3 regions of the Bradyrhizobium sp. B097 genome follow, and region 1 is predicted to be linked to each of the others. Evidence: riboswitches for the same ligand, from Rfam matches in the RefSeq annotation. Region 1 holds a riboswitch; each other region holds the start of a gene.
What was found. A riboswitch is a leader RNA that binds a small molecule or an ion and turns the genes downstream of it on or off. The one in region 1 is predicted to bind cobalamin.
Positions count from the first base shown of each region.

Region 2: another riboswitch for cobalamin. It lies ahead of AAFG07_RS04495 (TonB-dependent receptor); the one in region 1 lies ahead of metE (5-methyltetrahydropteroyltriglutamate--homocysteine S-methyltransferase).
Region 3: another riboswitch for cobalamin. It lies ahead of AAFG07_RS27130 (DUF1636 domain-containing protein); the one in region 1 lies ahead of metE (5-methyltetrahydropteroyltriglutamate--homocysteine S-methyltransferase).

Region 1 is NZ_CP152412.1:6,821,710-6,829,252, reverse strand. It holds cobalamin riboswitch at 1,125-1,328, shown strand; gene metE (5-methyltetrahydropteroyltriglutamate--homocysteine S-methyltransferase) at 1,429-3,774, shown strand; gene hemN (oxygen-independent coproporphyrinogen III oxidase) at 4,533-5,885, opposite strand; gene AAFG07_RS31455 (hemerythrin domain-containing protein) at 6,359-6,988, opposite strand; gene AAFG07_RS31450 (helix-turn-helix domain-containing protein) at 7,151-7,543, opposite strand, start outside.
Region 2 is NZ_CP152412.1:970,840-978,382, forward strand. It holds gene AAFG07_RS04475 (ABC transporter ATP-binding protein/permease) at 1-822, shown strand, start outside; gene AAFG07_RS04480 (hypothetical protein) at 942-1,337, shown strand; gene AAFG07_RS04485 (amidohydrolase family protein) at 1,643-3,133, shown strand; gene AAFG07_RS04490 (GTP-binding protein) at 3,135-4,058, shown strand; cobalamin riboswitch at 4,488-4,683, shown strand; gene AAFG07_RS04495 (TonB-dependent receptor) at 4,789-7,071, shown strand; gene AAFG07_RS04500 (PepSY domain-containing protein) at 7,074-7,543, shown strand, end outside.
Region 3 is NZ_CP152412.1:5,794,262-5,801,804, forward strand. It holds gene cobN (cobaltochelatase subunit CobN) at 1-210, opposite strand, end outside; gene cobW (cobalamin biosynthesis protein CobW) at 210-1,244, opposite strand; gene AAFG07_RS27130 (DUF1636 domain-containing protein) at 1,241-1,615, opposite strand; cobalamin riboswitch at 1,708-1,924, opposite strand; gene cobO (cob(I)yrinic acid a,c-diamide adenosyltransferase) at 1,961-2,614, shown strand; gene AAFG07_RS27140 (cobyric acid synthase) at 2,626-4,074, shown strand; gene cobD (threonine-phosphate decarboxylase CobD) at 4,079-5,044, opposite strand; gene cbiB (adenosylcobinamide-phosphate synthase CbiB) at 5,055-5,978, opposite strand; gene cobU (bifunctional adenosylcobinamide kinase/adenosylcobinamide-phosphate guanylyltransferase) at 6,145-6,648, shown strand; gene bluB (5,6-dimethylbenzimidazole synthase) at 6,681-7,313, shown strand; gene AAFG07_RS27165 (hypothetical protein) at 7,291-7,543, shown strand, end outside.

The DNA of each region.
Region 1 (7,543 bases):
CGCGACTTCCCCGATTTATCTCTGTCACGCACTGGATCTTCGACCGCGCAGGCGAACGCTTTCCCGCCAGGTTCCTGGCGGCAGCTGGGAGACGGTTTGCGGCCATTGAACCGTTTGGATCGGTGTCGTCGCCGCAACGTCGGCGTTCGATCGCTGCCATGCCTTTGAGCACCTGCAGCCAAGGCGCCCACTGCGGCGGCTTGGCGCTCCTTCGCGACCATGCGACGCTTCTGGAGTTTCGAGGAGGGGCCAGTTGTGCTTGGTGCTCTACTGTCCAAAACGACGCGAGGTCGCTCAACGACGCGAAGTCGATTTCCAGTGCCGAGCATTTGGAATAGACGCCGAGGAAGCGCACCCCTCGAGCAGGCGAATGAGACGGTGGCGTTCGCGCGGCGCAGGCGCGATGGCACGTTATCGGCCCGTCGTTCATCGACGGGTCGTCGCTATTCATGATTGGAGGAGTGCGCTTCCACGCCGTGTCGATATTCGTAAGGCGGGTAGGGGCGTCGAGCCGTGTTAGCTTCGGCTTGAGTTGCTCAATAGTTTCGAGAGTATCTGTCTAACGGGTTGACTCATAAACGGCCTTACCATCCACCCGAACAGGCCAACCGCAAAGACGCCAACAGAAAAGACGCCGAGGGCACTCCAAACAGCCATTTTCATTGCGGGCCTCTCTGCTCTCGTTGAGGCGGTTCGATATGCTTGCTTAGGCAGTATCGCCGAAAAAGACCTGCGTGACGCCTACCAGAATTGGCTGGCATCGTAAGACAATACGCTCGCTGAGTATGCTGTTGGAGTTCCGCATATGTCTTGCACTTGCCAACACCGATCCTTGATCGTTGGTGGAGAAGGCGGACGCAGGGTAGCGCTCTTGATCAACCGTAGCTAACTCACATGAAGACCGTCTGCTCGACGCAATGGCCCTCATCGCGCAGGCCGCCTTTGTCTCTTGCACAGATATGACGCGCGGCTTCACGGCAACGCACCATCCGTGACATGGTCATTGTGACTTCCATGATTGCAGAGCGGCTTCTACATCGAGATCAATAATGGAGGTGGACCATCATTCGCATAAGAGAGGCCATGGCATTAATTTAAGAGGTTGACGGACGAGTTCTCTTGCCGATAATCCCAGTCGTCGAGGTTCTCCGGGTCCCACTTGATCCGGAGCTAAGAGGGAAGCCGGTGCCAATGCCGGCGCTGCCCCCGCAACTGTGAGCGGAGAGCCGCTGTCCAACAGAGTCACTGAAGCCTGCGCGGCTTCGGGAAGGCCGGACAGCGGCGATGACCCGCGAGCCAGGAGACCTGCCCCGGCAATATGTTCGTCCACGGGCGGGGTGTCCCGGTGGTGCGCCAAGCAGCCGTCGCTCGCGCGACTTCGCTGCCTGCGTCCGCCATGGCCTTTGTCCCCAATATGGGGTTAACGCTATGTCTCTTTTCTCGCTTCCGGTTGCCACGCTCGGAACGCCACGCATCGGTCCAAGGCGCGAGCTCAAACTCGCGCTCGAAAGCTACTGGGCCGGAAGAATCAGCGAACAGCAGTTGCTCGAGGACGCAGCCGGCCTGCGTGCTGCGAACTGGGCTCGCCAGACATCCCTCGGTGTCACTGTCATTCCGTCGAACGATTTCTCGCTGTACGACCAGGTGCTCGACACCAGTGTCATGGTTGGAGCCATCCCGGAAATCTACGCGCCGAAAACCGAATCCGTTTCGCTCATGACGTACTTCGCCATGGCACGCGGTTCACAACGCGACGGGCAGGATGCGAGTTGCGGTCACGGACCGCGCGCCTATGGCGCGCCCGCGCAGGAGATGACCAAGTGGTTCGACACCAACTACCACTACATGGTCCCGGAATTTAACCGTGGACAGACTTTCAGGCTGTCCTGTCGCAAGCCTATCGAGGAGTATGAGGAAGCCAAGGCACTTGGCTTTCAGACCCGCCCAGTCCTGATCGGGCCGGTCACATTCTTAAAGCTCGGCAAGAGCGCGGATCCTGCCTTCCAGCCACTGTCACTGCTGGATGACCTGATACCGGTCTATATCGAGGTTCTGCAGGAATTGGCTAAACGCGGGGCAAACTGGGTTCAGTTCGACGAACCCTGCCTCGTCCTCGATCTGGATGAGAGCTCGCGACAATCCTTGCTCCATGCCTATGACCGGCTCGCAAAGGAGGGGCCGGCCATCAAGATCATGGTAGCCAGCTATTTCGGCAACCTCTGCGACAATCTGGACACCGCCTTGCGCCTGCCTGTTGCCGGGCTGCACGTCGATCTGGTTCGCGCGCCACAGTTGTTGGACGAGATCATTGCTGGCGGCCGGAGAGATCTCGTCATGTCGCTTGGCGTCATAGACGGCCGCAATGTGTGGCGGTCGAACTTGTCGGCGCTCCGCCAGCGGCTGGATCCTGCAATTGCGAAGCTTGGCAAGGATCGCGTCCAGATCGCTCCATCCTGCTCGCTGCTTCATGTGCCGGTCGATGTTGAACTCGAGACGGAGCTCGCTTCCGACGTTAAGAGCTGGCTTGCTTTCTCGGTTCAGAAGATGCGCGAGCTCGCGACCTTGGCGCGAGCACTCGCAGGCGACCAGAATGTTGCGAAAGCTCTTGCGGAATCCGAGCGTGCCGCGTCCATCCGCCGGACTTCGCCGAAGATCCGCGATGCCAATGTCGCTGTCCGGCTCAGAGCGATCAACCAGACCATGCGCAGGCGCGCCAGCCCATTTGCCAGTCGTGCCGAGATCCAGCGCAAGCGCTTTGGACTACCGGCTTTTCCTACCACGACGATCGGATCGTTTCCCCAGACCACTGCCGTCCGCAATGCCCGAGCGGCGCATGCGCGAGGCTTGATGAGCGACGAGCAATACGACAAGTTTCTCAAGGAAGAGACGGCGCGCGCCGTACGCTGGCAGGAGGACATCGGTCTGGACGTGCTCGTGCATGGCGAGTTCGAGCGCAATGACATGGTGCAGTACTTCGGCGAGCAACTCGCCGGCTTCGCATTTACCAAGAACGGTTGGGTGCAATCGTACGGCTCGCGCTGTGTCCGGCCGCCGATCCTGTTTGGCGATGTCTCACGGCCGCAGCCGATTACCGTAGACTGGTGGCGCTACGCGCAATCGCTAACCAAGAAACCGATGAAGGCGATGTTGACCGGACCGGTAACGATCTTGAACTGGTCGTTTGTTCGCGATGATATTCCCCGAAGCGAGGTCTGTCGTCAAATTGCGCTCGCGATCCGAGACGAAGTCGGCGATCTCGAGAATGCTGGTGCGACCATGATCCAGATCGACGAAGCTGCCCTGCGCGAAGGATTGCCATCGCGTCGATCGGAGTGGACGGCTTATCTCGAGTGGGCCGGCGATTGCTTTCGCATCTGCTCATCGGGCGTCGCCGATCAAACCCAGATCCATACCCATATGTGCTACTCGGAATTCAACGACATCATCGATGCGATCGCAGCAATGGACGCGGATGTCATCTCGATTGAGACGTCGCGCTCGAAAATGGAACTGCTTGACGCGTTCAGGAGCTACAAATATCCAAATCAAATCGGGCCGGGCGTGTACGACATCCATTCTCCACGCGTTCCCGAGACGGACGAGATGAAGGAGCTCATGGCGTTGGCTCGGAAGCGGCTGAAGGATTCGCAGCTCTGGATCAATCCTGATTGTGGCCTGAAGACGCGCAAATGGGAGGAGGTTCGCCCGGCGCTGGTCAACATGGTCGCTGCCGCCCGTGAACTGCGCGCTGCATCCGATCCAGCAGGCCGTTGATCCAGCCGGTCTCTCGTCGAGAACGTTGATCCGCCTCTGGGCCATTTGAGCTCTCGATCATCTCGAGGGAGTCTTGATGAGCACAAAAAAGCCCGGCCGCTTTTAGCGGCCGGGCGGAAGTCTAGTCTGGGAGGAGCGACGCTGCTACGCATCGCGCCGAACGTCCATCGGCGGAGGGAGGACAGCCGACGGCTCGATCACGGCGAGGACATTCGCCGAAAATCGGAACCCAGTTAAAGCACAAGCTCAACGTAGCTCAATGATGCCGTGGTATGCGGCCGATATCGCCCGGGATTAGAAATCTACACCAAGGTTTGTCGCTGAGAAGCGCAACGCGTTTTCCGGGTCGAGCAAATTTGGGGCGGCAATGCCGGGAGGTTGCGGCATGGACGGGCGCTAAGCGCACCTCGGTGCGCGTTCCGATATGCTCGATCAGCGAGACTATACGAACATTGCCGACTGCAAGGATCTTATAGTCGTGATCAATGCAATGAGCGCCTTGCTATTGATTGAGGCCTGCTTCAGGCCGTCATTTGTTCACCGGTTCCATCCGATAGTCAAGTCTCGGTTCCAACCTCCGTTCGAAATCCTTGTGCGGCTAGATGGAGAGGGCGTAACGACGACGCCTGAAGGCAAACTCGCAGCGGGATGCCGATCAACATGCTCTTCAGTCGTGCGATTGGTGCCAACCCGAAGCATAAGCCGGTTCGGTGATGTCAATTTCGGATTCCGAAACGGTTCGGTTCGGCTTGGTCGGTTTAGACCGTCCGACTGTGTGTGGCCCGGGACCGAGGAAGGTGAGCGTCGAACGCCGATGCGACGCTTCGGACCAGGAACTCTGCGCCATCGGCTACGGAAAGTCGGCCATCGTCAATGACCACGACGCCATCTGCGATAAGGCTGTCGAACCGAGAATGATCGACGACGGCCAACCTCGGATCCCTGCCGTGACGACGGGAGGTCTCGAAGAGATCGACTGCCCTGTCGCACATGATTCGCTCGATGATCTCGGCGCGGAAGCGATCGTCATCCGTCAGCAAATAGCCCTTCGCGGTGGCGAGCCGATCCTCGGTGATGCGTGCGAGGTAGTCCTTTGTCGAGACAGCGTTCGCGACAAACCCCTGTTGCATGCGGCCGATGGCGCTGGCGCCCAGACCAATGAGGGCTTCCGCGCAATCGTCGGTATAGCCCTGGAAATTGCGCCTCAGCCTCCCTTCCTGCCTTGCCTGGGCGAGATTGTCGTCCGGCAGGGCGAAGTGATCGATGCCGACGCGTAGGTAGCCAGCATCAACCAAAGCTTCCGCGATCGTTTCGGATTGGAGGTGCCGCTCGACACTGTCGGGCAGAGTGGATTCATCGATCTTGCGTTGATGCTTCTTGAAGGAAGGAATGTGCGCGTAGCCATAGGCCGAAAACCGGTCCGGATGCAGCTCGAGGCATTTGGCGACGGTGTCCAGGCACGAAGAGACCGTCTGCTGGGGCAGGCCATAGAGCAGGTCGAAATTGATCCGGCCGACGCCGGAGCGGCGCAACCGATCGACCGAAGTCGCGGTCTGTGCGAAGCTCTGCACACGATTGATGGCCCGCTGAACAACTGGATCGAAGCTCTGGACACCAAGGCTCGCCCGATTAACCCCGCAATAGCCTAGCGCCTCGGCCATCGGCTCGCTCAACATGCGTGGATCGATCTCTACGGCGATCTCGGCATCAGGCAGGACAGCAAACCAATGGCGCAACGAACCGACCAGATCCGCGAACGTTTCGGGTGCCATGATCGTCGGGGTGCCGCCCCCGAAGTGGATATGAGAGATCGGCTGTCGTTGACCGATAATTTCTGCGACAAGGTAGGCTTCAGTACGCAGTCCCGCTACATAGATCGCGATCGGCTCGTGGCGTTTCGTGATAGATGTGTGGCAGCCACAACACCAGCACATGTTTCGACAAAATGGCACGTGCACGTAGATTGAGGCGGATTGCCGGGCGCCCAACGACCTGAGCCACATTTGGTAGTCGGATTCGCAAACTGACGCTGAGAAATGCGGGGCCGTCGGATAGCTGGTGTAGCGCGGCAGCCGGTGCCGCCCGTAGGATTGTGCCAAGTCCGGTCGCATTCGGATGCCTTTCTTCCTCGCTAGGCCGATTACCGGACACGCGGCACATAAGCTTTGCGCTGGCTCAAAATACCCTGGTTGCTGATGGTCATGGCGGCCCTGAAACCGAAACTGGTAGAGCATGCCCGCGGCGTATACATCGCACTTTGGATCGCGGTGAAGCGGTCACGCGCCGGGCTCCGCGCGGCCGCAATTGTCCGTCCCTATCGGTCGGCGGACTTGCGAGGCGCCGGTTTCGCGCGATATCAATGCGGCGTAGGCCAAGCCATACTGCCAACTGCCGTGCGGACGGTCACATTATAGAACCTGCCGGCCCCGGAGCTGTGGAGAGGTTCTATGTCGTGTGCGACCGGTGGCTGAAGGAGGCGATCATCGAGCGCAGAAGCCGTGCAGGCAGCGTGCGCCGGCGAGCATCGCCACCTTCATTTCAACAAGATGAGCATAAGCGGTTTCTTCTCATGGAACGCCGGCGATCAATACGGACCATCCGTCTCGGCGCCATTTAGCGGGTTGCCGGCCATTGTGGACAATAATGCGACCGCGCTCCGTTCGGCTTCAACTTCTTGCTCCAATTCTAGAATGTGCGCTCTTAGCGCATCGGAAGTCGCTTCCGCTGTCTCACTGAAGAGCGGATCCCCATGATCGGTGACGGCGGAAGCGATTTCGGTCCAATCCTGAGCCGATAGAGCCTTAAGGGCGGCGGGGAAGAAATCTCGTTCTTCCCACATCATGTGGTGCCGCTCGCGTACTATAAAGTCGCGTACAATGTTGCCGACGTCTTGCCGAAAGATTTCACGATCCGCGAGGACGCCATCAATAGCGTGAGCAAAGCGGTGCAAACGGTCAACGACTTCCTGGTGTTCATGCGCGAGATCGCCGACGATTGCGGCCGCGTCCGGGTCGCGAGTCTTCAGCTTGGAAAAAATCAAGTCTTCCTGGGGATGATGGTACACCTCCGGGTAAACCTCGAAGTAGCTGATGATCGCGCGAATGACCTCGTAGTCAGGGCGGGTCCCGTGCTCAAAGATCTCCATCTCATGTTGGAGGGCGACCAGAAGCAGATCAATGTTGCGATGCTCTCGAAGCAAAGAATCGATGATCATTGCGGTGCTCCATGGAGGAACAATCGAATTCTAGATGCGATTCTTCCATTCGTGCTAGATCGCCGAGTTTTGGTGTCTTTCACTCGCAGCAATCTGTCCGCGCTGTTCGGCGTACAGAAGTAGCGTATTTCACCGCGGTGCTTGCACTGGCGCAAACCCAATTTAACCCAGGTTCTGCAAAAAACGGCTGGGCAACCTGTCGTGACGCAACTCGACTCGGCGCGAGGCCGGCAGGGCGATCACGCCATTCTGCTCAAGCTGTTTAAAGGTGCGCGACACCGTTTCGATCGTCAAACCAAGGTAATCGGCAACATCCCGCCGTGACATCGGGAGTTCGATGGCAGCGTTGTTCGTAGCGCGACGAGACATATCGAGCAGGAAAGTCACGACCCGCTCTTCAGCGCTGCTGATTAAGAGCATCAGATGTTCCTGAAAGCGGTGGAGCTCGAGCGCCATCGCCTCCCACAGCTGTCGTGTGAGTTCCCTCTCGTGACTGGCGCGAACAATGAGGGCGGTGCGCTTCACCATCAGCAGGTGCGTCTCACCGATCGCCTC
Region 2 (7,543 bases), 3.4 Mb from region 1:
GCCGCCGAACGGCTGTTCGAGATATTGCGCGTCAGGCCGCAGATCGCAGCTCCCGCATCGCCGCGCGCACTACCGCAGCCCGCGCGCGGCGATGTCGGCTTCGACAATGTCAGCTTCGCCTATCCGACCCGGCCCAACGCGCTCGCGGTCGACGGCGTATCGCTGGAGGTGCGCTCCGGCGAGAAGGTCGCGATCGTAGGTCCCTCCGGCGCCGGCAAGAGCACGCTGTTCCATTTGCTGCTGCGCTTCTACGATCCGAAATCGGGCACCATCTCGCTCGACGGCGTGCCGATCCGGCAGGCCGATCCGGCCGACGTGCGTGCGCGGATCGCGCTGGTGCCGCAGGATTCCGTGGTGTTCGCCGCGAGCGCCCGCGACAACATCCGGTTCGGCCGGCCCGATGCCACCGACGCCGAGGTGGAGCGCGCCGCCGATCTCGCCCATGCCACCGAATTCCTGCGCCGGCTGCCCGAAGGCTTCGACGCCCAGCTCGGCGAGCGCGGCGTGACGCTGTCGGGCGGCCAGCGCCAGCGCATCGCGATCGCCCGCGCGATCCTGCGCGATGCGCCGCTGCTGCTGCTCGACGAGGCGACCTCGGCGCTCGACGCCGAGAGCGAGACGCTGGTGCAGACCGCGCTGGAGGAATTGATGCGCCGTCGCACCACGCTGGTGATCGCACATCGCCTGGCGACCGTGCTGTCCTGCGACCGCATCCTTGTCATGGACCAGGGCAGGATCGTCGAGCAGGGTACCCACACCGAACTGGTTGCCGCGGGCGGCCTCTATGCGCGGCTGGCACGGCTGCAGTTCGAGGGGATTTGAGCGGGCCTAACGCGCTTATGCCGCTCCTATGAGATCGCTTGCGCGTTCCCCTCGAAAACCTATTGCTGCGCAAGGATAGTCACGCCGCGCCATGGATCGGCGCGCGGGGTGTTCGATCGATGCGCAGCGAGGGAGCGACCGAACCGCAGGGCAAGCTGCTCTGCGCGTGGCAACTCGCAATGCTGCGCTTCGTGGTCACGTGCGACGACGCCGACCGGATGCAGGTGCTCGCAATGGCTGGTGAGCTCGATCGATCGGGTGGCTCGGCCGACGGCTCGTTCCACTTCTTCCGCAGGACGACCGCGGAACTCTGTCACGCCATTACCGGCAGTGACCCGCATGCCGAGGCTATTGTCCGACGCTTCGAGGTGCAAATCGAAAATCCCCGGCTGCGTCGCGCCTTCGAAGCGGCCATCGGGATGGATCGGACCCCGCCGAAGATCGTCGCGAGCCGCACCAGGCCGAGAGCCGATCTCTGGAGGGGGCTCTCCCCACGACGCGCAAGTGCGACGTAACGAAGCTCACTGCCAGACCCGTCATCCCCGCGCAAAGGCTTCGCCTTTGTTGCTGGAAGTGCGAGCGGAGCGAGCTTCGAACGATGCACGGCCCCGCTGGTGGCCGTCGATCCTTCGAGGGCCGCTGAAGGAGCGGCCACCTCAGGATGACGGGGAGAAAGGAAATCAGCGGAGACGACGTTGATCCTACGCGGCGATAGATGCGATGCATTTTTGTCTCTTGGCCCCGCATCGGACCGGTCGTAAGCCTTTGATGAAAGCGGCCGGCCGGGACCGCGGTTTTGGACAATGCGGGGAGTGGCGAGATGGGTGGTTTGGTGATCAGCGGCGGCCGGGTGGTGGATCCGGCCAGCGGGATGGACGCGATCGGCGACGTCGCGGTGGTCGACGGCCGGATCGCCGCGGTCGGCACCGGCCTCGGCGGCGCCGAGCGGCAGATCGATGCCACCGGACTTGTGGTGGCGCCCGGCTTCATCGACCTGCACGCGCATGGCCAGACCATTCCGGCCGATCGCATGCAGGCGTTCGACGGGGTCACGACATCGCTCGACCTCGAGGCCGGCGTGTTGCCGGTGGCATCCTGGTACAAGCGTCAGGCCGAGAAGGGGCGGGTGCTGAACTACGGCGCGGCGGCCAACTGGGCCTTCGCGCGGATCGGTGCGATGACCGGCTCGAATGCGGAAAGCTCGCTGGAATCATTCGGCGCCGCGATGCGCGATCGCCGCTGGATCGAGAACGTGGCGACCGAGGGCGAGGTCGGCGGCATTCTCGCGCGCCTTGCCAACGGACTGAATGAGGGCGGCATCGGCATCGGCATTCTCAACGCCTATGCGCCGGGCGCCGGCGTGCAGGAACTGACTGCGGTGTGCCAGCTCGCCGCCGATCATGCGGTGCCGACCTTCACCCACGTCGCCTACATGTCCCGCATCGATCCAGAGAGCGCGGCCGAGGCCTATATCCGCCTGATCGGCTATGCCGGCGCCACCGGCGCGCACATGCACATCTGCCATTTCAACTCGTCGAGCAAGACGGACATCGAACGCTGCGTTGCGCTGATTGCGAAAGCGCAGGCGCAGGGCCTGCCGATCACGGTCGAGGCCTATCCCTACGGCACCGGCTCGACCGTGCTGGCGGCGACCTTCTTCAGCGATCCCAAATTCGAGGAGCGCAACGGCCTCGGCTACGATTCGGTGCAGCGCGTGACCGACGGTCATCGCTTCGGCAGCCGCGAGGAGCTGCTGGCGGCGCAGGCCGCAGAGCCCTCGACGCTGGTGCTGTGGCATGTGCTCGATATCGAGAACAACGCGCATCATCGCGATCTGCTCGACATGGCGGTGCTGTATCCGGGCGGTGCGATCGCGTCCGACGCGATGCCGTGGACGCTGTCGGACGGCCGCCCCTACACCGGCGACGCCTGGCCGCTGCCTGATGATGCCACCTCGCATCCGCGTTCGGCCGGCTGCTTCACTCGCTTCATCCGCGAATGGGTGCGCGAGCGCAGGAAGGTGTCGCTGCTCGAGGGCATCCGCAAATGCGCGCTGATCCCGGCGGAAATCCTGTCCGCGAGCACGCCGGCGATGCGCGCCAAGGGCAGGTTGCAGGTCGACGCCGACGCCGATGTCGTGGTGTTCGACTTCGAGACGCTCAGCGATCGCGCGACCTTCTCCGCGATGAACCGCCCGGCGGAAGGCGTGCGGCATCTCGTGGTCAGCGGCCAGCCGCTGATCAATGATGGCGTGCTCGACGTCGCGGCACGGCCGGGCCGGCCGGTGCGCCGGCCGGTCACTGGGGGCTGAGGTGGCGGTCCCGATCCTGCTGGTCGCGGGTTTTCTCGGGGCGGGCAAGACCACGGTCGTGAACCATCTGCTGGCGCATGCGCAAGGCCGGCGCATCGCCGCCGTGGTCAATGATTTCGGCGCGATCAATATCGACGCGGAGCTGATCGCCGGCGCCAGCGATGGCGTGGTCAGCCTGAGCAATGGCTGCATCTGTTGCACGCTGGAGGGCGATCTGCTGCGCACGCTCGCTGGCCTGCTGCGGCGTGATCCGCGTCCCGAATTCATCGTGATCGAGACCAGCGGGATCGCCGATCCCGCCGACATCGTGCGCAACCTGATGGATCCGGTGATCTGGAAGGAGGCGCCGCTGGAGACCGTTCTGTGCGTGGTCGACGCGACGCAGCCTGCGGCGATGCTGAACGATGCGCTGCTGCGCTCGCAGCTGCGGGCGGCAGATGTGGTGGCGCTGAGCAAGGTCGATCTGGCCGATGCAGCCGCGTGCGCCGCGATCCGCGATGCGGTGCGGGCAGTGCGTCCGGCGGCCGTGGTGGTCGATGCGCTGCATGGCGAGGTGCCGGCCGCGCTGCTGTTTCCCGCGGACCTCGATCAGTTGCCGGCGCCGCGCGAGACCGCGCCGCGACGACCGGTATCCGATCGGTTCGAGACCCTGAGCTGGACGTCGGAGCGGAAGGTAGCGCTGCCGCGCTTGCAGCAGGCGATCGGCAGACTGGCGCCGAAGCTGGCGCGGGCGAAGGGATTGTTCGAGACGGTGGAGCAGCCCGGCCGGCTGACGGTGTTTCAACTCGCCGGCGGCCGCGCGACATTGGCCGCCGGCGGCGTGCCGACACCCGGCGTGCCACGCACGCGAATCGTGTTCATCGCCGAGATGGGCGCGCTGTCGCGAGCCGAGATCGATGAGGTGATGCAGGGATGCGTCGAGTGATCCGTCATCCAGAGAGAATGTGAATGCATTTAGCGTCGTCCTGGCGAAAGCCAGGACCCATTACCCCAACCGCTTGTTGTTGTGCGACGCTGAGGCCGCTATCGCACTCCCAATCGAATTCGGTGGTTATGGGTCCTGGCTTTCGCCAGGACGACTGCGTGGGGAGGCCGCTCGCTACAATTCTCACACCGTCACCCTGAGGAGCGCGAAGCGCGTCTCGAAGGGTCGACGGCCCGGCTGGTGGCCGATGCATCCTTCGAGGCTCGCTCCGCTCGCACCTCCAGCGACAAAGGCGAAGCCTTTGCGCAGGGATGACGGGGATAAGAAGTACCCGCGTCGGCCCTCGCTGTCCCCGTGTCATCGCCGCAGCATCATCCCGCAAAGCATGTGTGCGACAATCGCATCGAATTGACAGTCCATCCCGCACCACCTATCGTTTTTGCCGACGGTTCCCTTCGGGGATCAAAAGGGAATGCGGTGCGAGGGTAACCCCAATGCCGCAGCTGTCCCCGCAACTGTAAACGGCGAGCCTTTCGTCAATTTGCCACTGGGCCATCGGTCCGGGAAGGCGTCGACAGGCGATGACCCGTGAGCCAGGAGACCTGCCGTCAGTCGTGGTCACACGCGAGCACATCGGGCGGGGGCGTCCTGGTGGGATGGGAGCACTGCCTCTGGGGCAATGCGCCAGTCCGCGTTCGCGGTGACGTGCCACGTTACCGCGAGTCCTTTCATGTCTCCGTCCTCTCCCGCCGCGCGCCGTTGGCGCCTCGGTCTCGTTTGCTCCCTGTCATCGCTGCTGTTGCCGGCTGAAGGTTCGGCACAAACATCCCCACCCACAACGCTCGATCCGATCGAGGTCGCGCCCTCGACATCAGCAAAGCCCAAGCCTGCGGCGCGAAGCCGCAACTCGGCGACGTCGTCGCGGCCGCGCGCCAGACCTGCGACGGCCGCGGCAACCGCTGGCGCGCCGCGCGCCGCGGCGTCGGGCGCATCGGGAACGGCATCGCCGACGCTCAATGCCACCACACAGGGAGGCACCGGCAGTCGCCTCAATCTGACGCCGCTGCAGACGCCGGCCAGCGTCGAGATCATCACGGCGCAGACCATCGCCGAACGCGGCCAGCATAATGTGCTTGATGCCGTCACCCAGAACGCGGCCGGATTCACCGCAACGCCGGCGCCTGGCAATGGCGGACTGTCGTTCAGCACCCGCGGCTTTGCCGGCAGCAACTCGGTGATGACGCTGTATGACGGCACGCGCTTCTATATCGGCTCCGGCACCCTGACGTTCCCCTACGACACCTGGTCGACCCAGCGCGTTGAAGTGCTGCGCGGCCCGGCCTCGGTGCTGTATGGCGAAGGCGCGATCGGCGGCGTCATCAACGTCGTTCCGAAAAAGCCGCAGGGCACGCCCTACAACGAGGCCGAGGTCTCGCTCGACAGCAACATGGCGCGACGGCTCTCGGTCGACAGCACCGGTCCGATCAATCCCAATGTGTCCTACCGCATCAACGCCACCGGCAACATGTCGGACGGCTGGGTCGATCGCGACAGGACCTCGAATGCGGTGGTCTCCGCCGCCGTGCGGGTGCAGGCATCGGACAATCTCGCCTTCACGCTGTCCGAGGATTACGGCGACCGCAGCCCGTCGCGCTATTTCGGCACGCCGCTGATCAACGGCTCGATCCAGGACGCGCTGCGCTTCAAGAACTACAACGCATTGGACAGCGCGATCCGCTATCAGGACAGCTGGACCCAGTTCAAGACCGAGTGGGACGTCGCCGACGGCATCAAGATCAACAACACGCTGTATTACCTGACCAGCGAGCGGCACTGGCGCGATATCGAAAACTACACCTGGAACCCGAAGACCCAGCTGATCGACCGCTCCAGCTACATCGAGATCTTCCACGACCAGAAGCAGCTCGGCAACCGGATGGATACGACCTTCAGCGGTCACGTCTTCGGCCTCGCGAACCAGTTTGTCGCCGGGTTCGACGTCAACCGAATCGACTTCACCCACACCAACAATTCGCCCTATGGCGGCGCGTCGTCGGTCAACCCTTACGTGTTCGATCCCGGATCGTTCTTCGCGACGACCACGGCGACGACGCCGGGCTTCAACGCGATCGTCAATCAGTACGCGCTGTTCGCCGAAGATCGGCTGTCGCTGACCGATCAATTGTCGCTCGTCACCGGCGTCAGGTACGATCGTCCCGAGGTCGATCGCACCGACTACAAGACGCCGGCGAACAGTTTTGAAACCACGCTGTCGGGCACCAGCTGGCGAACCGGGTTGGTGTACGAACCGATCAAGAACCTCGCGTTCTATGGTCAGTACGCGGTCGGCGTCGATCCGGTCAGCAACCTGATCTCGCTGTCGACCTCGCAGAAAACCTTCCAGCTCGCGACCGGCAAGCAGACCGAGATCGGGGTCAAGCAGTCGTTCTGGGGCGGCCGCGGTGAGTGGACGCTGGCCGCTTACGAGATCGTCAAGACCGGCCTGACCATTCCCGATCCCAGCAATCCGACCGCCGGCCTGGCACTGCAGATCGGCCAGCAATCATCCCGCGGGGTCGAAGGAACGATCGGGCTCGCGCTGAACGACGGCTGGCGCGTCGACGCCAATCTTGCGCTGCTGCGTGCGAGATACGACAACAACAGCCAGGTGGTTAGCGGGAAGGTCGTCAGCTACAACGGCAATGTTCCGGTCAACGTTCCGCAGCAGGTCTCGAACGTCTGGCTGACCTGGGACTTCGCGCCCAACTGGTCGGTCTATGGCGGCGTGCAGATCGTCGGTGCGATGTACTCCGATCTCGCCAACACCCAATTGCGGCCGGGCTACAATGTGGTCAATGGCGGCATCAGGTGGAAGCCGGATGACCGCACCACGGTTGCGTTCCGGGTCTATAATCTGTTCGACAAGGTCTACGCGGTGACCTCGAACGGGACGGGACAGTGGCTGCTCGGCATGCCGCGCACCGCCGAATTGTCCGTCAACGTGAAGTTCTGACCATGCGCAACGCTCTGATCCGGCGAGCGCGGCGATGGCTTTATGTCGTCCATCGCTGGATCGGCATTGCGACGTGTCTGTTCTTCGCGATGTGGTTCATCTCCGGCCTCGTCATGATGTATGTGGCGTTTCCGCGCCTCACTGACGACGAGCGCCTCTCTGCGCTCCCTGGCATCGTTTGGAGCAAGGTGCAGGTCGCTCCTGATCGCGCGATGGCGGTCGCGGGTGTCGAGCGTTATCCGCGTGACCTTCGCCTGTCGATGATGGACGACGCGCCGGTCTATCGCGTGAACGGCTGGAACGGAGGCGCCATCACCATCTCGGCGATCGATGGCCGGGTGATCGATCGCGTCACGCCGGATCAGGCGCTGGCCATTGCACGCCATCATCCGCACGCGGTGCGTCCGCAATTGCTCGACACGGTGACGCGCGACCAATGGTCGGTCACCGCGCGCTTCGATCCGTTGCGGCC
Region 3 (7,543 bases), 1.0 Mb from region 1:
GGTATCGACCGAAAGCGGATGGCGCAGCGCCGCGAGATTGGCGAGCCGCAGCGACGGCAGCGCGGCGCGGCCCCGCCGCCAGCCGGCCGCGAAGGCAGCGAGATCGCTGTCGGAAAACGACAACACCACGAGATCGGCCGGATCCTGGCCGAGGTCCCTTGGTGTCGCGGTCTCCTCAAGGCCGCGGCTCTCGCGGAAGATGACGTGCATCAGACACCTAGTCGCGCCCTGATCGCGGCTTCGTCGATGTCGCCGTGTTCGCCGATCACGACGAGCTTTGACTGCCGCGCCCGCGCGCCCCAGGGCATGTCGAACTGATGCCGCACCCGCTCGCCGACCGATTGCACCAGCAACCGCATCGGCTTGCCTTCGACCGCGATGTAGCCCTTGGCGCGCAGCACGTTCTGCTCGCGTGCCAGCCCCTTGATCGACGCGATCAGCGCATCGACATCCGCGATCTCCGGAAGATCGATCACCACGGAATTGAAGTCGTTGTGCTCGTGTTCGTCCTCACCGTCATGATGGGACGGCCGCGACGCGAGGTCGTCCTCTGCCGCAGCTTCGAGGCCCAGGATCACGCGGGCATCGATCGCACCGTCGACGATGGGCAACATCGGCACCTCGCGCGGCATCTCGGCCGCAATTACCGCCTTAGCCGCTTTGATCCCCTCGGCTCCGGCGAGATCGGCCTTGGTCAGCAATACGATGTCGGCACAGGCGATCTGGTCCTCGAACACTTCGGACAGCGGCGTCTCGTGGTCGAGGTTGTCGTCTGCGGCGCGCTGCGCATCAACCGCGGCCGGGTCAGGCGCAAAGCGGCCGGCGGCAACGGCCTCGGCATCGGCCAGCGCGATCACGCCGTCGACCGTGATCCGCGAACGGATCTCCGGCCAGTCGAACGCTTTCAGCAGCGGCTTCGGCAAGGCAAGGCCGGATGTCTCGATCACGATGTGATCGGGCCGCACAGGGCGTGCGAGCAATTGCTCCATCGCCGGGATGAAGTCGTCGGCGACGGTGCAGCAGATGCAGCCGTTGGCGAGCTCGACGATGTTCTCGGTCGGGCAATTGGCGTCGGCACACGACTTCAGGATCTCGCCGTCGACGCCTTCGCTGCCGAACTCGTTCACCAGCACGGCGAGCTTCTTGCCGTTGGCATTGCGGATCAGATGCTGGATCAGCGTCGTCTTGCCGGACCCGAGAAAGCCGGTCACGACGGTGACCGGAACCTTGGCGAGCGTGGTCATTCTGCGGCCTCCGGCACGACGGCGAGGGGTGGAATGCGGGCAAGCGATTGCTTGCGAAAGATTTCGGGACGGCTGCGCCACGGCACGATGCCGTCAGGCGCCGCCGCATAGGCAGAGGCGCCGGCGATCACATCCTTGGCATGATCAGCGGACAGGCGGCCGTAGACATAGGACCACCGCCCCGGCGCGCTGAGCGCAACCGAGCAGCCCTGGCTGCAAGCCGACAGGCATTCGACCGGAACCAGATTGACGTCATCGGGCACGCCGACCTCAACAAGCGCGGCATGCAGGCGCGCACCGGGCGCGACCTCACCTTCGGCCAGCGTCTGGCCGGCGCGACAGGTGATACAGACATGAAGTGTAACGCTCATCGCCCTTCCTGGATTGACTGCGGGAAGCGATGAGGCACACGAACCTGACGTGAACAGGTTCGTTCCCCGTCGCGGAACACCCCGTCCGCCGGTCTCAAACACACTGCGTCGGCAGGTCTCCCGGCTTGCGGAGTAGGATTTCTCCCTTGATGCCCACCTTCCCGACTCCATCAGGAAATCAGTGGCTTGGGCATCTCTCCGGTCACGGTCGCGGGGGCGGCTGCGCTTCGGGCAAACCTTGCGGTCTGAGCCCTATCGCATTCCCTCTTCGCCTGTCGTAGGACAGGAACCAACGCGGGGTCACCATTCGTCCTGGCCTCGCACTTGTCAAGCCGAAGGAACGTGATGATTTCTGATGGAAACGACGCTGAAGATCGCGCCGTCGGCACCGACCCTTCGCTGGATGCGCGGCATGCCGCCAAAATGGCGAAAAAGAAGGTCGCCCGCGACAAGATCATGGCGACCAAAAGCGGTGAAAAGGGCCTGATCATCGTTCATACCGGCGCCGGCAAAGGAAAATCCTCCTCCGCCTTCGGCATGATCGTGCGCTGCGTGGCGCATGGCTTTCCCTGCGCCGTGGTGCAATTCATCAAAGGCGCCTGGGATACCGGCGAGCGCCGCCTGCTGACCGGGCATTTCGGCGATCTCTGTCAATTCCACGCGATGGGCGAAGGTTTTACCTGGGAGACGCAGGATCGCGCCCGCGACGTCGCGGCAGCGCAAGCCGGTTGGGAAAAGGCCAAGCAGCTGATCGCGGATCCGAGCTTGCGGATGGTCGTGCTCGACGAGATCAACATCGCGCTGCGCTACGATTATCTGGCGATCGCCGATGTCGTCGACTTCCTGACCAATTCGAAGCCGCCGATGACGCATGTCGTGCTCACCGGGCGCAATGCCAAGGACGAATTGATCGAGATCGCCGATCTCGTCACCGAGATGACGCTGGTGAAGCACCCCTTCCGCTCCGGCATCAAGGCGCAGCCGGGCGTCGAGTTCTGACGGTCAGCACCATGGCGCGCGCGTTGATGATCCAGGGGGCCGGCTCGGACGTGGGCAAGTCGCTCATCGTCGCCGGCCTCGCGCGTGCCGCGCGACGACGCGGCCTGCGCGTGCTGCCGTTCAAGCCCCAGAACATGTCGAACAATGCCGCCGTGACCGTCGACGGCGGCGAGATCGGCCGCGCGCAGGCCTTGCAGGCGCTCGCCGCCGGCGTCGAGCCGCACACCGACATGAACCCGGTGCTGCTGAAGCCGGAAACCGATGTTGGTGCCCAGATCATCGTGCACGGCAAGCGGATCGCGACCGCCCGCGCGCGCGAATATGCCGCCATGAAGCCGTCGCTGATGGGCGCGGTGATGGCGAGCTTTGGGCGCCTGAAGCAGCGCGGCGACCTGGTGCTGGTCGAAGGCGCCGGCAGCCCCGCCGAGGTCAATCTGCGCAAGTCCGACATCGCCAATATGGGCTTTGCGCGCAGGGCCGACGTGCCCGTGGTCTTGGTCGGCGACATCGACCGCGGCGGCGTGATCGCGCAGCTCGTCGGCATCCAGGCGGTGATCGACCCCGATGATGCCGCGATGATCCAGGGCTTTGTCATCAACAAATTCCGCGGCGATCCGACGTTGTTCGACGACGGCTACCGCCTGATCGAAGCCCGAACCGGGTGGCGCGGCTTCGGTGTGCTGCCCTGGTTCGCTCGCGCCGGTGAGCTACCTGCCGAAGACGCGCTCGGGCTTGGCGACGCGCGCAAGCCCGGCCAGTGCAAGATCGCGTTTCTGGCGCTGTCGCGGATCGCCAATTTCGACGATCTCGATCCGCTGAAGCTCGAACCCGGCGTCGATCTCGTGATGGTGCGGCCGGGCGAAGCCATTCCGGGCGACGCGAAGCTCGTCATCCTGCCCGGCTCGAAATCCACCCGCGGCGATCTCGCCTTCCTGCGCGCGCAAGGCTGGGACATCGACCTGCTGGCGCATCATCGCCGCGGCGGCCACATCCTCGGGCTGTGCGGCGGATACCAGATGCTTGGGCAAAGCGTCGCCGATCCTGAGGGGATCGAGGGGCTCGCCGGCGAAACGCGCGGCCTCGGGCTACTCGATGTCACCACAACCATGACCGAACAGAAGACGCTGACCCGCGTCAGCGCGATGCATGCTGCGACCCGTCAACCGATCAGCGCCTACGAGATCCACATCGGGCGCACCGATGGCCCGGATCGCGCGCGGCCTTTTTCAATGCTTGACGGCTCGCCGGAAGGCGCCATGTCGCGTGACGGGCGCGTTCACGGCAGCTATCTGCACGGCCTGTTCACCTCGGACGAATTTCGCAAGGCGTTTCTTGCACAGCTCGATATCCCTGCGGCGGATCAGCCGTACGGCGCCAGGGTCGAGAGCGCGCTCGACGCGCTTGCCGAGCACATCGAGACCCATCTTGATGTGGAAGGCCTGCTCGCGCTGGCGCGCTAAACCATCAGCGCGACAACGCGGCGGCAAGACGGGACCATTCGGCCTCGCTGCCCGGCAGACCGAGACGCAACCATCCGGGCTTTTGCTGGAAGACGCGCGACCAGATCAGCGCTCGAGCAAGCCTCTCCTGCGCGGCGAGCGCATCGCCAACGTCGTAGAGACGAAACAGCGGCGTGCCGCCGAGCAGCGTCCAGCCCTGCGATCGCGCCGCCGCATCGAGCCTGACACAGTCATCCGCCAGCCGTGCGATCGTCGCCGTTGTCCAGTCGTGATCGAGCAAGGCGCGCCGCCCGATTGCGATCGCGGCCCCCGAAACCGGCCATGGTCCCGCCATCGCCGCAAGCGCGGCGATATCCAGCTCGCTGCCGATAGCGAAGCCGAGCCGCAAGCCCGCAAGTCCGTAAAACTTGCCGAATGAGCGCAGGATCAGGAGCCCGGATTGTCCGGCCTCTCCTGCAAGCGACAGGTCGGGTACAGCGTCCACAAAACTCTCGTCAATCACGAGCCGGCCAACGTGCGGCAGCAGCGCGAGCAGTTCGTCCCGATCATGGCACCTGCCATCCGGATTGTTCGGATTGACGACGATGGCAGTGTCCGCTCCCGCAAGCGCTGCGAGATCGGACACCTCATCGACGTCCCAACCGGCGGCCGACAACATCCCGGCGTACTCGTTGTAGGTCGGCGCAAGGATCCGTGCCCGCCCGCGCGGCGCCAGATGCGGCAGCAACTGAATGGCGGCCTGCGCACCGCTCATCGCCACGATCGGCGCGTCGGTGCGGTAGGCCTGCCGCGCGGCGTGATGGAGGGATTCAATCTCGGATCGCGACGGCAGCGCGTTCCATTGCCGCAGCTCGACATCGACGTCAGGATAAGGCACCCGATTGATCCCCGTCGACAGATCGATCCAGTCTTCCGTAGCGCCGCCGAAGCGCTGCTGGGCGACATCGAGATTTCCGCCGTGCTCACGCATGCGCCGCTCCTCACGCCAGCGCCAGGGCGACGAACGCCGCGACCAACAGCATCATGGCGTAACGATAGAGCTTCAACCCGGCGAGGACATCAGCGGCAGCCGGATCGCGCGCGCCCTCGTTCAGCCAGGGCTCATCCGCGATGCTGCCGTGATAGATGCGAGGCCCGCTGAGCCGCACATCGAGCGCGCCGGCCATCGCGGCTTCCGGCCAGCCGGCATTCGGCGAGCGATGGCGGTGCGCATCGCGCAACATGCACGACCACGCCTGCGAAGGCCGCGGGGCAAGCAACACGAACAGCAGGCCGGTCAGCCGCGCCGGAATGAGGTTGGCGAGATCGTCGATCTGGGCGGCAGCCCAGCCGAACGCCTCGTGCCGCTCGGTACGATGGCCGATCATGGAGTCCAGCGTGTTGATCGCCTTGTAGCCGAGGATTCCCGGCAGGCCGAACAGCGCGCCCCAGAACACCGGCGCCACGATGCCGTCGGAGGCATTCTCGGCGAGGCTCTCGATGGTCGCGCGTGCGATGCCGGTGTCGTCGAGCGTTGCGGGATCACGTCCGACAATCTGCGCGACCGCCGAACGCGCCGCCGCGATGTCGCCGGCGGCAAGCGGATTGGCCACCGCAGCCACATGGTCGTGCAGCGAGCGCAGCGCAACCAGCGGCCACGCCAACACGCCCACAACGACAATGCGTAGCCACCCGGATGCGAGCACGGACTGAACGGCCCAGCCAAGCGCCGCCGCCAGCGCGATCACGAAGATCGCGGCCGCAACACCGGCCATGCGCCGAAACGCCGGTGGATCGGCGGCCCGGTTCCATTTGGTATCGAGAAGCTTGATCAGCCGGCCAAGCCAGGTCACGGGATGGCCGATGCGGGCAAACAGCACCGACGGCCAGCCGATCAGGGCATCCACAGCCATCGCCACCGCCATTGCTCCCGCAAAAAACACGCACCCTCTCCTTGTCGCGAGCCCCCTGATGCGCAAGACGTGGACCGAGCGCAAGCCCTCCGTGACGGATTTCGGCTTTGTCTTTCACCGCGATTGGTGGTTAGAGCGTTTCGGGCGAAGCGGGACACCGCGCGCAACAGGGGATCTTATGGCCGTCGTTCTGATCACGGGTGGAGCCCGGTCCGGGAAAAGCCGCCGCGCCGAATTGCGCGCGCGCAGCTTTCCAGGTCAGCCGGTCTATATCGCCACCGCCGAGGCGCTCGACGCGGAAATGGACGCGCGGATCGCCACCCATCGCGCGCGGCGCGGCAATGACTGGATCGAACGCGAGGTGCCGCTCGATCTCGTGGAGGCACTGGCCAAGACCGATGGCGGCGGCGCAAGGCTGGTCGATTGCCTGACGCTTTGGCTGTCCAACCTGCTGCATGCGGAGCGCGACTGGTCGCAGGAGGTCGCGCGGCTGGCGGACGCGTTGTCGCGCCAACGCAGCCCGGTCATCATGGTTACCAACGAAGTTGGCCTCGGCATCGTGCCTGACAACGCACTGGCGCGGACGTTCCGCGACGCCGCAGGTCTCATGAACCAGAGCATTGCCGGCGCGGCGGACGAGGTCGAGTTCGTCGTTGCGGGGCTGCCGATGAAGCTGAAATGAGCAACACGATCGAACCCGGCAAAGGCCCCGCGATGGTCTCGTTCGACGATGCGTTTCGCCGGCAACTGCACGAACTTTTCGTGTGGCGGCGCGACGTGCGCCGCTTCCGCACCGATCCGCTGCCTGATGGTACGATCGAGCGGCTGATCGAGATCGCCTGCCTGTCGCCTTCGGTCGGGTTGAGCCAGCCCTGGCGGTTCGTCATTGTCGACGATGCGGCACGGCGCCGCGCTGTCATCGAGGACTTCAAGAGCTGCAACGCCGACGCGCTGCGATCCTATTCCGGCGAGCGTGCAGCAAAATATGCCGCATTGAAGCTATCGGGCCTCGAGGAGGCGCCCGGCCATCTGGCCGTGTTTGCCGAAAAGACCGACCAGATCGGCTCCGGCCTGGGGCGCGCCACAATGCCGGAGACAACAGAATACTCGGTGGTGGCCGCGATCTGCGCGATGTGGCTTGCTGCGCGCGCGGAAGGCATCGGGCTCGGCTGGGTCTCGATCTTCAATCCAGGCCGCGTTCACGAGATTCTGGAAATACCCGATACGTGGAAATTCATCGGCTACCTCTGTATCGGTTACCCCCAGGCGGAATGCGACCGTCCTGAGCTCGAGCAGGCCAAGTGGGAATCGCGGCGAGGTCCCGATGAATTCACCATCCGGCGCTGACGAATCTCCGGGCGGTAGCGGCGCCCTGAACGGCGCAGCCCACTGGCGCGCCGACATCGCCTCCCTGGTCTTTCCCATCCCTGAGCGCGGCGCCATCTGCGCGGTGCATCGGGGCGCGTTTCGAACATTGCTTGGCGTCGACCCGACGCCGGACGGCTGCATCGGTTATTTCGCACGGTTTGAAGACGCGTTCAGGGCCGCGGCGCGCGCCAAGATCCTGCGCAAGCGCA